Regions from separate parts of the Sporosarcina sp. P3 genome, predicted to be linked through region 2. Evidence: riboswitches for the same ligand, from Rfam matches in the RefSeq annotation. Region 2 holds a riboswitch; the other holds the start of a gene.
The links. A riboswitch is a leader RNA that binds a small molecule or an ion and turns the genes downstream of it on or off. The one in region 2 is predicted to bind FMN.
Positions count from the first base shown of each region.

Region 1: it holds a riboswitch for FMN, as region 2 does, so the genes downstream of both, CSV61_RS03765 (ECF transporter S component) here and ribD (bifunctional diaminohydroxyphosphoribosylaminopyrimidine deaminase/5-amino-6-(5-phosphoribosylamino)uracil reductase RibD) in region 2, are expected to answer to the same signal.

Region 1 is NZ_PDZE01000002.1:322,910-329,879, forward strand. Features, by position in the region: gene ccsB (c-type cytochrome biogenesis protein CcsB) at 1-996, shown strand, start outside; gene CSV61_RS03745 (response regulator transcription factor) at 1,101-1,820, shown strand; gene CSV61_RS03750 (ATP-binding protein) at 1,817-3,619, shown strand; gene CSV61_RS03755 (RNA polymerase sigma factor SigX) at 3,665-4,189, shown strand; gene CSV61_RS03760 (GerMN domain-containing protein) at 4,194-5,393, shown strand; FMN riboswitch at 5,466-5,600, shown strand; gene CSV61_RS03765 (ECF transporter S component) at 5,791-6,372, shown strand; gene CSV61_RS03770 (ferredoxin) at 6,648-6,905, opposite strand.
Region 2 is NZ_PDZE01000012.1:24,665-31,634, forward strand. Features, by position in the region: gene CSV61_RS13535 (bifunctional 3,4-dihydroxy-2-butanone-4-phosphate synthase/GTP cyclohydrolase II) at 1-1,169, opposite strand, end outside; gene ribE (riboflavin synthase) at 1,184-1,828, opposite strand; gene ribD (bifunctional diaminohydroxyphosphoribosylaminopyrimidine deaminase/5-amino-6-(5-phosphoribosylamino)uracil reductase RibD) at 1,832-2,920, opposite strand; FMN riboswitch at 3,066-3,215, opposite strand; gene menC (o-succinylbenzoate synthase) at 3,273-4,385, opposite strand; gene CSV61_RS13555 (GNAT family N-acetyltransferase) at 4,375-5,217, opposite strand; gene CSV61_RS13560 (M20 peptidase aminoacylase family protein) at 5,229-6,356, opposite strand; gene cyoE (heme o synthase) at 6,493-6,970, opposite strand, start outside.

The DNA.
Region 1 (6,970 bases), on a different contig from region 2:
ACAAGATGGGCTGCGTCAGGTCACGCACCACTTAGTAATATGTTCGAGTTTACGACTGCATTCGGCATGATGCTCGTAGGGGCATTCATCATGCTGTATATTATTTACCGAACACCATCTCTTGGATTGTTCGCGTTACCCGTTGCGATTATCATTATTTCATATGCAACGATGTTTCCGACAGAAGTTACTCCATTGATCCCTGCACTTCAAAGTAAATGGTTGTTTATTCACGTAATCACAACGGTTATTGGTGAATCTATACTTGCAATCAGTGCGATAGCAGGGCTTGTATTCTTGGTGAAAAATATTGATATGACGAAAAAATCCAAATCACGTTTTTGGATAGAAGCAGTGATGTATACGTTAATTCTAGTTCTTGGATTTGTCGTATCTTCTACGACATTCAAAGTAATGGACTATGAAGCGGAATTCACTTATATAAATAAAGACGAAGTACCTGCTGAAATTACGTATCACGTTCCCCCGTTATTCGGGATGAATGAGTATGAAGCGATGACGCCGGATAAAATGACGCCTTGGGCTGAATTGCCTCCGATCATCAATGCGCAAAAAATGTCTTCGCTTGTTTGGTCTATAGCTGTAGGTACAGTGCTTTACGTATTATTACGCTTGATTGCACGCAAACCTCTTGCCGCGGTATTCCAGCCGCTAGCGAAGAAGGCCAATTCTCAGCTGATGGATGAAATCGGCTATCGTGCTGTATTAATCGGTTTCCCGGTCTTCACGCTCGGTGCTTTGATTTTCGCCATGATTTGGGCACATGAAGCCTGGTCGCGATTCTGGGGTTGGGATCCAAAAGAAGTATGGGCACTCATTACATGGTTGTTCTATGCTGCATTCCTTCACTTGCGATTATCAAAAGGTTGGGAAGGTAAAAAGTCCGCATGGCTTGCTGTCATCGGATTTGTGATCATCATGTTCAACTTAATTGCTGTAAACTTAATTATTGCAGGTTTACACTCATACGCATAATCTTCGACTGCATGACAATAACTGTCATGCAGTCTTTTTATTTCTTTTTATAGGTCAGTAATTGTACAATAGAGATAGAAGGTTGTCGAAAGGGGTAATGAATTGTGGAAGAAACAGTGAAGCTCTTAGTGGTGGATGATGAGGATCGCATTCGTCGCCTATTGAATATGTATTTATCTAGAGAAGGTTATGAAATTGAAGAAGCAGTCGATGGAGCAGATGCGCTAGAAAAAGTGTTTGCCGGACAATATGATTGTATATTGCTCGACGTAATGATGCCTGAGAAGGACGGCATGGAAGTATTAGCTGAACTACGTGAAAATAAAATTATGACACCTGTTATTTTATTGACGGCAAAAGGTGAAGAGGCAGACCGTGTGAGCGGATTTGAAAGTGGTGCAGATGATTACATTGTCAAGCCGTTCAGCCCGAGAGAAGTAGTGTTACGCGTAAAAGCTATGCTCAGACGTTCCGTGGCTTTTCCGAATGTGTCGTCTAACACAACATCAAAAGATTTAGTAGTATTTCCACAGCTGACAATCGATCACGATGCACATCGTGTAACAGCTGAAGGGAAAGAAGTTAATTTAACACCGAAGGAATACGAATTATTGTATTTCTTGGCAAAGTCACCAGACAAAGTGTTCGATCGTGAACAATTGCTGAAAGAAGTATGGCATTACGAATTCTTCGGAGATTTACGTACAGTGGATACTCATGTCAAACGGCTGCGTGAAAAACTGAGCCGTGTTTCAGACCGCGCAGCGAAAATGATTGTGACTGTTTGGGGTGTCGGTTATAAGTTCGAGGTTCCAAACGAATGATTAGAATATGGAATTCAATTGTCGGGAAGCTATGGGCCACCATATTGCTTCTCGTTTCCTTTGTCTTGTTTATCGTGACACTGTTCCTGCTCGAATTCCTTGATAATTTCCACACGAAACAAGCGGAAGAATCTTTGCAAAGAGAAGCTGCTACCATCGGCAAAATTGTCAATGATTATAACGAACAAACGGCAAGTTCCATGAACCAGTCTATGAACCAGATTATAGATGATATCCTCGATTTAGAGACCAATGCAATTGTCGTCGATCGACAAGGGGATGTGTTGTATTCATTCCATACATCTTCAAGTAAAAAAGAAATTGAAGAAGAACTTTTATCGGAAGATAGTCTGTTTGAGTCGCCTGAATCAGGTAAGCAAAAAATCAAAGAAATGATACTGCCTTCATTGACAGAACAAGATGTCATGGAGCAATTTTTGATTCTGTCTTACCCATTTAAACAAGCAAGTGGCGAACAAGCGAGTGTACTCATGTACCAAAGCTTAGATGCTGTGCACCGTACAACAAAGAGCACGACGAACATAGTCTTCCTATCCGCATTTATCGCGTTTATTTTAACTACATTTTTTGCATTTTTCTTATCTACGCAAATCACATTGCCGTTGCGTAAGATGAAGCAAGCAGCGTTTGAGTTATCTAAAGGGAATTTCGATACACATTTGCCGGTCACACAAAAAGATGAAATTGGTCAGTTAGCTACTGCTTTCAATCAGATGGGACGTCAGTTGAAATATAATATTGAGTTGATTAAGCAGGAGAAAGAACAGCTTTCTAGCATTCTTACATCTATGACAGATGCAGTCGTAACGTTTAATCAAGATTATTCCATTCTTCTAAAAAATCCACAAGCCGAGCTACTGTTAAAAAAGTGGTATGGATATAATCAGAAAAGTCATCATCCGTTGCCTAAAGAAGTCTTCCATATGCTAGAGCATGCCATTTCATTCGCTGAGGAAGTAGAAGATGAGTTGGAATTGGGTGGACAGTTTTATGTGATTTCCATTAGTCCATTGTACAGTGAAAATAGTATCCGTGGAGCGGTGGCCGTATTCCGTGATATGACGGAACAGCATAAACTAGATAAATTACGTTCGGATTTCATTGCCAACGTCTCACATGAATTGCGAACACCCATTTCGATGTTGCAAGGATATAGTGAAGCCATCATAGATGATGTAGTGAGCAGTGAAGAAGAACGTATGGAAATGGTACAGATCATCCACGATGAATCTAAGCGTATGAGTCGCCTTGTCACAGACTTGCTGAATCTAGCAAGAATGGAGTCTGGCTACATTCAACTGAGTAAAAACCCTCTGTCGATTGTGGAGTTTTTGGAACGTATGGTAACCAAGTTCTCACAAGTAGCAAAAGATGCGAAAGTGGATCTGTCTTTGGTAACGGAGGAACCGAATACACTACTCGTCACGGCTGATGAAGACCGTCTTGAGCAAGTGTTCACTAATTTGATCGATAACGCCATCCGTCATACTCCAGATGGTGGAGCGGTGACGCTAGGTGTCTACCGGTCTTCGGGAGCACTTGATATTACAGTAGCCGATACAGGTGTCGGTATACCTGAAAAAGATTTGCCATTCGTCTTTGAGCGTTTTTATAAGGCGGATAAAGCGAGAACAAGAGGAAAAGGTGGAACAGGACTTGGTTTGGCTATTGCAAAAAACATTATGGAAGCACATAATGGCTCGATTTTAGCAACCCGGGGCGATGAAAAAGGAACTATCTTTATTTGTTCGCTTCCATTTGACGCAATAAATAAATGAAACTTCTTCTATACTGAAACGACTACTATAGAGCGAGGGGATTGAATGAATGATTTAGTTTTTCAACGATTATATGAAGACTATAACCGTGACGTATTCAACTTCCTCACTTATTTGACTCGCAATCGGGAAGTAGCCGAAGATTTGATGCATGAAGTATATGTGCGGGTACTCAAATCATATGGCCGTTTTGAAGGGAAAAGTTCTGAAAAAACTTGGCTGTTTGCGATTGCGAAAAATGTCTCGATTGACTATTTTCGAAAACAATCCACCATCAACAAACATGCAAACATTCATTTTGATTGGGAAACAGAGCAATTAGCCTCAACTGACCGTTTGCCTGAACAATTGATTGAAGCGGATGAAGAACAAGAGCAGGTGCTTGATGTGTTGCACACGTGTACGGGTGATCAGAAAATGGTCATCCTCATGCGCTTCTTTCAAGATCTGTCAGTTGCTGAAACGGCTGAAGTTTTGGGCTGGACTGAAAGCAAAGTGAAAACGACACAGCATCGTGCAATCAAAGTATTGCAAGTGAAGTTGGAAGCGCATTCCGCGAGGGAGGGGTGATGAGATGAGTAAAGACAAATGGAATGAAGATCATATCGAGAAACGTTTACGTGACATGCCTGTCGTGAAAGATCAGCGTTCCAAAGATGAGATTATGCAACGGTTAAAGGAAGACTCAAGACTTTCTGAGCCGAACGAGCCAAAGAAGAAGTCGTCGAAATCAAAATGGCCTCCCATCCTTGCAGCTGTTGCAGCAATTGTATTGCTCACCATCCTTGTGCCAACATTCATTCAGCAAAACAATGAAGTATCGATGGATCAAGCAACGACAGAGGAATCGGCTGATCCTATCGAAATGGAGAGTAGTGAAGAGATGCAGTCGAATGACACAAGTGACGCATCTGTGTTTACTAGACAGGCTTCGACACCGCTGTCATATGCTGCTTATCCTTCCGATCTCATAGGTCACACAGTGTTTCATATTGGCCTGGCTACCAATCAGGCCACCATTGTTCCTGTGACATTCTTGATACCGAATGAACGCCTTGCTGAACGCTTAGGTACCTCTCCAGATGCAGTCGCGCTTTATAATGAGTATGCTAAAACACTTGACGAAGAGGCGCTAGGTTTTATAGAGTATCATCCGTATAAAGCGATGATTTCCTCGAACGGTAAGCAAGTTCAAATGAAATTTACTGCGGACCATACGTATGATACATCGAGTGCGACACTTGAGATGCTGAATCGATCCGTACAAGATACGTTTTTAGGATATGATGAAATAAAATTTTTACAAGAAGATGCCTCGCCCATTATGTTTGATCAAGTAGGTCAAGTGGAAGAACCTATCGCTTTGTCAGGAATGGTTTCGCATCAAGCCTATTATCGATTTTTAAAATCAGATGGTGAAGTAGTACTCTCCACTAATTTTGGTAAGACTACTGAAACGGTAGAGCAAGCTTTGAATGACATGAAGGTTTCACCAAATGATGTGTATTCGACTGTTGTACCTAAAGAAATAGATTTCACGGTCAAAGTAGACGATGAGGTTGTCAACGTAAAATTTACTGAAGAGCTTGATTTAGATCAGATGCAACCGGAGGAAGCGATGCAATTAATAGACGGCATCTCGCTGACAGTGGCAAGTTTTGATAAATATGTAAAGTTTGATCAAGTTAAGCAAAAATACTGGAATGAATTTGACTTCACTCAGCCTGTAGAAAAGCCGATTGGTGCAAATCCACAATATTTAATTAACGAATAATTCTGTTTTGTAAACTCGCGAAGTTTACAAAACAGTTTTTTTACGTTATAATAGGTTCATAATCAAATATTGATTCATCTTCGGGGCAGGGTGTAATTCCCGACCGGCGGAAATGAAGTAGAATTCTACTTTTAGCCCGCGAGCTTAACAGCTGATTCTGGTGAGATTCCGGAGCCGACAGTATAGTCTGGATGGGAGAAGGTGAAGGTGCAGCCATCTTTTTGTGTACGCAAAAGTGGTGCTTGTTTCCTGACGGATAAGTTTGTATAATTTATCTGTTCTTAACAGTGCATTTTACTCTCCCTAAGGCATATTTTGCTTTAGGGATTTTTAGCGGGACAATAGATGAGCAAGCCTTTCCTCTTTTGAAGTGAATCGCAAAAGGAGAGAGGAACAAGTGAATAACAAGAAGTTACGTAAGTTAATTTTGGTGGCCATTTTGGGAAGTATTTCAACTGTATTAATGCAGTTCAACTTTCCGATCCCGGCAATGCCTGGATTTTTAAAGATCGATTTTAGTGAAATCCCTGCAGTTATGGCAATCATGACGATGGGACCAGTTGCAGGAATAGGCGTAGAGTTATTGAAAAACGTCATGCATTGGTTCTTATCAGGAAGCCCGACAGGAGTACCAGTAGGAGAAGTCGCAAACTTTGTGACAGGTATGCTATTCATTATGCCGATCTATTGGATTTTCATGAAATATCGTTCTACTAAAGGTCTTGCATCAGGTTTGATCGCCGGTACAGTAGCAATGGCAGTAGGTATGAGTGTACTAAATTACTTAGTGTTCTTGCCGATGTACACATATTTCCTAGGTATGCCAGCAGTTACAGGCGACTCGTTGTATCAGATGATCATATTGGGAATCTTACCATTCAACCTGGTTAAGGGTGTTATGCTATTAGCCATCACGTTGATGTTATATAGAAGCATGGAGAAGTGGATTCTTCAGCAACAAAAGAAATTATCGTTCTAAATAAATACGCGCCAATCTTCCCTCAAAAGGGAGGCTGGCGTTTTTTTGTGTTTAAAAAGTTAAGTAATGAGTACCAAGGGATTGATGCGACAGGCGGCTCTCGATGGTTTAGCCTAATTAGATGGGAGTGCCAATGGAGCTTGCGATTGGTTGACTCACTGAAGGCCCGCAAGGAAGCGTCCGCTTAGTGCTTAAATCCCATCCTGTAGCCTACCTACTTAATGCAAAAATAAAAAACAACACATCCGAAAATCGGAAGTGTTGTTAAGATTAAATCAATCTTCATATTTTAACGGATCACCTTCGAAGGCTTCGTCCGCAATTTTAATTGAATCGGTAGGGCAGCCATCATACGCATCCTCAAGGTCCTCCATCAGTTCTTCTGGAACTTCAGTGTTTCCCATGTTATCATCTAAAATAACAAATGCAATCCCCTCATCGTCATAATCATAGATATCCGGCGCAGCAGCCCCGCAGGCCCCGCAGGCTATACATGTATCCTGATCGACAATTGTATACTTTTTGCTAGACATTTGTCTTTCTCCCTTCTTCCATTCACTCAACCTATTTTGTATCTCCTCTATTCTAAAGCTGTTTT
Region 2 (6,970 bases):
TTTTCCGCTTTTGTGTGTAAGTACTTTTCATTCGCCTTATTGAATGGCAGCTGGATTGGAACGCGTTCCACCACTTCTAGTTCATATCCTTTTAAGCCAGCGATTTTCTTTGGATTATTCGTCAGCAAACGCATTTGCGTAATGCCGAGTTCCCGAAGAATTTGTGCGCCGATACCGTAATCACGTAAATCCGCTGCAAATCCTAGTTTTTCATTCGCTTCTACCGTATCATAGCCTTGTTCTTGCAGTTCATAGGCTTTTAGTTTATTGATCAAGCCTATCCCCCTGCCCTCTTGACGCATATATAACAATACACCGCGCCCTTCTTCTTCTATTTGAGAGAGAGCTGCTTGCAGTTGCGGGCCACAGTCACAACGGCACGACCCAAAGACATCGCCTGTTAAGCATTCCGAATGAACTCTCACTAAGACCGGTTCGGCTGTCGTCACATCACCTTTTACTAATGCAACATGTTCTTTGCCCGTCATAGTCTCGGTATAGCCGACCATGCAGAACTCGCCATAGTCCGTCGGTAGCTTGATTTCTGCTTCACGTATGACTAATCGCTCTTGCTGTAGACGGTAATGAATGAGGTCTTGAATGGTGATTAGTTTCAAATCTAGTTCTTCAGCCATCTGACGTAGCTCCGGCACACGCGCCATCGTTCCGTCATCATTCATGATTTCACAAATAACGCCTGCAGATGCGCTGCCCGCCAGTCGCGCCAAATCTACTGCAGCTTCAGTATGTCCCGTACGTTCCAGCACACCACCTGATTTCGCTACGAGCGGGAATATATGCCCAGGACGTTTGAATTCACCTGCTGTTGCATGAGGTTCCATCATTTTTACAATGGTATCTGCACGTTCAAATGCACTAATTCCAGTATGTGTAGAGCAATGATCGACACTGATCGTGAACGCAGTACCATGTGAATCTGTATTATTGTCAGTCATCATCTGTAAGCCTAGTTGTACTGCTTTCTGTTCTGTTATCGGTACACAAATCAAGCCTCGACCTTTCGTTGCCATGAAGTTGATGATTTCAGGCGTAATTTGGTCAGCCAGTGCTACAAAATCCCCTTCATTCTCTCGATCTTCATCATCCACAACGATAACGACTTTACCCTGTCGTAAATCTTCTAATGCTTCTTCGATTGTATGAAACATCCTTATTCACTCCTTCACATAAATCCATGTTGTTGTAAAAAATCTTTTGACATTCTCGAACCAGCATCCTGTCTTTTTTGCAACATATTCTCAACATATTTAGCGAGCATATCGCATTCGAAGTTGACTATATCCCCTATTTGCTTTTTCGCAATGACTGTCATTTCCTGTGAATGCGGAATCAACGAAATCGTAATATCCGTATCTATCACTTCAAAAATCGTCAATGAAGTACCATCCAACGCGATCGAGCCCTTATGTAATAAATAGGGACTATATCCTTGCGGTAAGGACAAGCGTATATATAATGCATTATCCACTGTTCGCTTGTCACGGATTGTGGCTATTCCGTCTACGTGTCCCGTGACAAAATGTCCACCTAATCTGCCATTTGCTGCGAGTGCCCGTTCCAGATTCACAGAACTTCCCATCGCTAATTGCCGTAGTGATGTGGAGGATACAGTTTCAGGCATGACATCTGCTTCAAATCGTGTTTTGCAGAAGCTCTTCACCGTTAAACAGACACCGTTGACCGCGATGCTGTCTCCAACTCGCACATCTGTCAATACAAGCGATGCAGCAATCGTAAGTGTCATAGATTGAGCACCAGATTGTATGTGTTCAACGGAACCAATCTCTTCTATTATTCCTGTAAACATTGTTCAATCACTCTCTTTCGGTACAGCTATGATTTTAATGTCTGGACCGATCATCTCCACACTTTTAAAGGTTAACGGAAACGCTTCATTCATCAATCGAGGATCAAGTCCCCCAATTGGTGTCAATGATCCAATCCCACCAAGTAATTTGGGCGCTACATAGCAAATGACTTTCTGCACTGCGCGCGCTTTCACAAATGAAGCATTAATAGCCGCTCCACCTTCTACAAGCAACGTCATGACACCACGTCTTCCTAGCTCTAGTAGAATATCTTCTACAATCAACTGGGGTTTCTGCATCCGGACAATCTGGACATGCGGCTTCTTGAGTAACTTTTCGCGTGATAATTCTGCATATTTTCCGCAAAAAATCCATGTCGGCGCTTCTGTGTTTTGAATGACCTGGCTAGATTCCGGTGTTCGTAATGATGTATCTAAAATAACTCGAATAGGATGTTGTCCACCTAGGGGCAGTCTGGTGGTGAGAAGAGGATTATCATGAAGAAGCGTTTGCACACCTACTAAAATTGCATCTTGCGTATGGCGAAGTTGATGGACATCGAGTCGCGCCTGCTCACTCGTCACCCATTTGCTGTCTCCATTTGAAGTCGCAATCTTACCGTCTATCGTCATAGCTGTTTTCATTGTCACATGAGGTGTTTTATTTTTGATAAAATGAAAAAATGGTTCATATAGTTTTTTCGCGCGTTCATCGGAAACCACTTCGGTTACTTCTACTCCTGCTTCACGAAGTTTCGCAATGCCTTTACCTGCTACTAGCGGATTCGGATCCGTTATCGCGACGAAGACACGCTTGATACCCGCTTGAATAACGGAATCTGCACAAGGCGAAGTTTTACCGGTGTGTGAACAAGGTTCCAATGTTACATACAAATCAGCATCCGTTGCTTTGGCTCCCGCCATGTCCAATGCGACGCGTTCCGCATGGCGCTCTCCCGCTTGTAAATGTGCACCCATCCCAATAATTCGGCCTTCTTTTACGACGACCGCACCTACTGGTGGATTAGGAGAGGTTTGACCTGCCACATTTTCTGCAAGTTGCAAAGCCATTTCCATATAATTCTGATTCATCGAGCAACACTCCAGCTTACGGTATTCCTCTAGTGACAATTCTACACGCAAAAAGCCCCGCAACATATTATGCGGGGCTTGTAACCATGACTAAATAAACGTTATAAACAGCAATGAAAAAATCATTACATGTAGTATATACGCACTGTTCCTTCTCTCATCCAGACTTTAACTGTCGGCTTTGGAGTTTCACCAAATCCACCTTCTGCTTTATATAAAGCATCCGGGTCACGGACTAAGAGCTTGTTAGCTCATCACCGTCGGTAGGGAATTACGCCCTGCCCCGAAGGAAACATATTCGATTAATTAAGAGTCTAGCACATGTGGTGGCTAAATAACAACCGCTGAATAATTATTCAGCTGAAAATACCCATTTGTCTACAGTGAACTTTTCAATCGCTTCCATGTTAGGAGCATATCCGATTCCATCTTCTGTCGGAACCGTAATATACCCTTCGTTAGTTACTACTTCTGGCGTAATAATATCTTGTTCCCAGTAACGTGAAGATCCTGCCGTGTCGCCAGGAAGTGTGAAATTAGGCAATGTTGTCAACGCTACATTTTGCGCGCGGCCAATACCTGATTCCAGCATGCCGCCACACCATACATCAATGCCTTTTGTCGCACAATAATCATGAATTTTTTTTGCTTCTGACAGACCACCTACTCTACCAATTTTCACGTTGATAATTTTACAACTACCCAGTTCGATAGCTTTGCGCGTATCTTCCAACGAATGAATGCTCTCATCTAGACAGATCGGTGTCGTAATTTGCTTTTGTAGTGTTGCGTGATCGATAATATCGTCAGAAGCAAGTGGTTGTTCAATCATCATCAAGTTAAATTGATCGAGTTCTTTCAACAACTCCACATCATCTAACGTATAAGCAGAGTTCGCATCCGCCATTAATGGTACATCTGGATAGATTTCCCGAATAGCGCGGATTACTTCCACGTCGTATCCAGGTTTGATTTTTACTTTAATACGCTTATATCCTTCATCTATAAAGCTTGTAATATTCGCCAATAAATCCTCAACATGTTCTTCAATTCCAATACTGATACCAACTTCAATACGTTGACGTTGCCCTCCGAGTGCAGCAGCAAGTGTCATATGGTGATGCTTGGCATACACATCCCATACCGCTCCTTCAATTGTCGCCTTAGCCATATTGTTTTTGCGGATATGACTAAACAAACCACTTACCTCGTCAGGGTGTGTAATAGTTTTACCAAGTACTGCAGGTATCAAGAAATCACGCAGCATATGAATTGTCGTTTCTGTTGTTTCTTCGCTATACCAAGGGGCCGTAAATGCAACAGACTCCCCCCATCCTTCATGACCGTCCGCGTCTGTGACGGTTGCTAACAAAAAGTCTTTCTGCTGAATCGTCCCGAAACTTGTAGTAAATGGATGTTTCATGGTCATGTTCATTCTACGAAGTGTTATTGACTTAATTTTCATTGGATAAACTCCTTTGATTTTGCAACGGAATCATGGATCGCTTGCAGAAACGATAATACTGAACAGGTTCCTCTGTCCTGCATACATCGATCAAAGCAAATCCTTCGCCACTCAATTGCTGAAATATTTTTCTCGTCTTCATTCGCCATTCATAGGCTAATTGCGGATTTTGTTGTTTTATCAGTTGAATATGTTTAGGCACTGGTACTTCTATTGCTTCTAACTGTAGCCATTCACTAGTTTCTGGTAAAAGTATGACGGGATACATCTCTTCGTCCGAATGAATTCGAAAAGGACGACTATATGTAAGATCTGGTTGCCATTTTTCCAATACACGCGGGCTATCAATCCACCAGGCTACTTGAAAACGATCAGTCGGCAAGCCTTTGTTTAACCCATCATTCATATTCCCATAGCAATTGACTATATAGTCATAACACACGCCATATAACTTGGCAGTATTCAAGTAGGCGTTGCGACTTTCGAGTGGATCGAATGTCCAAACGATCAATTGATAGCCCATTTCCCGTGCCAGACGAAGTTGTTCTTCCTTTAAAAGTTTACCAATACCCATCATTTGAAATTCTTCATCTACCGCTAGCATGTGAGAGCATAGATATACTTTTCCTTCTGAATATCCTGCAAAGCTATAGGAATAGCCGATCAAACGATTTTCTAAAAATGCTCCGACAATTAAGCCACCATTTTTGACTGCCGTAATCGTCTGATGAACAGGGATTGGTTCCATTCCCCAAATTCGTTTCTCAAGCTCTTGCACGGCATGAATGTCTTCGATCGCTGCCACTTTTCTGACTGTTATATCCTTTTTCATACTGTCACCTTCTAGTTTTTAGATTGGAATGTTAACTCGATGGCAGTTGTCAAAATTTCGACTCCCGTTGCCAACGCATCTTGATTAAACGTCATATTTGGATGGTGAAGTCCTGGTGTTAAGCCACACCCCAATCCAAGCATTGTACTTTTGACATTCGGTCGTCGGACAGAATAAAAATGAAAATCTTCTCCTCCTGGTGTAACAACGGTACGTGTAGCCTGTTCTTTGCCAATGACTTTAACTATCGCCTGATGCATGAGATCTTCTGCCTCGGCATCTACTTCCGCCGCAACCATTTCCGCCATAACTTTATAGTTGATTTCTACATCGTACTGCCTTTCTACCGCTTGAATTACACGTTCTACTTGTTCATATAATTCATTCATGACATCATTTTCTTGGGCACGTAAATCCAAACTGAATTTCGCGTTTCCTGGAATAATGTTGGCGGATTCGCCTCCCGCTTGGAACATCGTCATCTTTGCGGTATGAGAAACCATCGGATTACAATGAATGGACTGCAAGCCTCCCACTAACGAGGCACCGACCTCAATTGCATTTTTTCCTTGATGTGGTCTTGCGCCATGTGCTTCCGTTCCTTTTATCGTTCCACTAATCATTTTTGCCGCCCCGTGTCGCAGTGAAGCAGCCGAACAACCGTCCGCCATTTCATCTGCTGCCCGTACATGAACACCAAATAAGTAATCGATATCATCAATTATTCCTTGTTCAAGAACAGCTAACGCGCCTTCACCCTTCTCTTCTGCTGGCTGGAAGAATACTTTCAATGTTCCTTGTTGAGGAATTCCACGCTTTTTCGCCATAAGCAAGGCACCAATTCCCATTGTCATATGTCCATCATGTCCGCATGAATGATTCGCTTGATAAACGCCATCCACTTCCTGCCATAATGCATCGATATCCACGCGTAACCCGACTACCGGTTTACCTTCACCGATTGTCACAGATAAACCTGTTATGCCGTCGAATAAATTCACTTGAAATCCTTCACGTTCAAGAAATTCTTTCAAGTAGGTTGTCGTTTCCGTTTCCTTCCAACTAACTTCGGGGTGACTGTGTAAATGTGCAAACACTTCATCTAGTTTGGGCTTCAATAATTGTACTTGCTCATTCATCAGAATGCCTCCTAAAATCCATTATTCATTGTAATATATTGAATTACTAATTCCTGTTTTTTCAAACTTCTCAATAATTCTAACACAAAAAAGACTTCTCTTTCACATCGTGTGAAAGGAAGTCTTTTCGTATCGGTTAAAAAGTCCAAAGGATCATCATGCCGAATAATAGCGTCATATAATTGACAGAATATAGGAACATGAAGTTAGCCCACTTATAATCATCTTTTGCATAAAAACCATAGATACTAGCCGCAATGTATCCAAGGTTCATCAATGTCGCAATGATTATGAACGTTGTACCGAACATCGTTAATAAAAATGGTAACGGCAATAAACACAATACATACACAAGCATTTGTCGTTTTGTGATAGTAAAGCCATAAACGACGGGCAACATCGCTACGTTAGCTGCACTATAATCTTCGTACTTTTTCATAGCAATTGCAAATGTATGAGGCATTTGCCAAATGAATAGTATAGCGACTAAAACAATAGGTACAATATGATTCGCTGACATGATAGCTGCCCAACCTATAAGGGGAGTAACTGCTCCCGACACACTACCAATGACTGTATTTAATGTATATTTACGTTTAGACCACATCGTATAG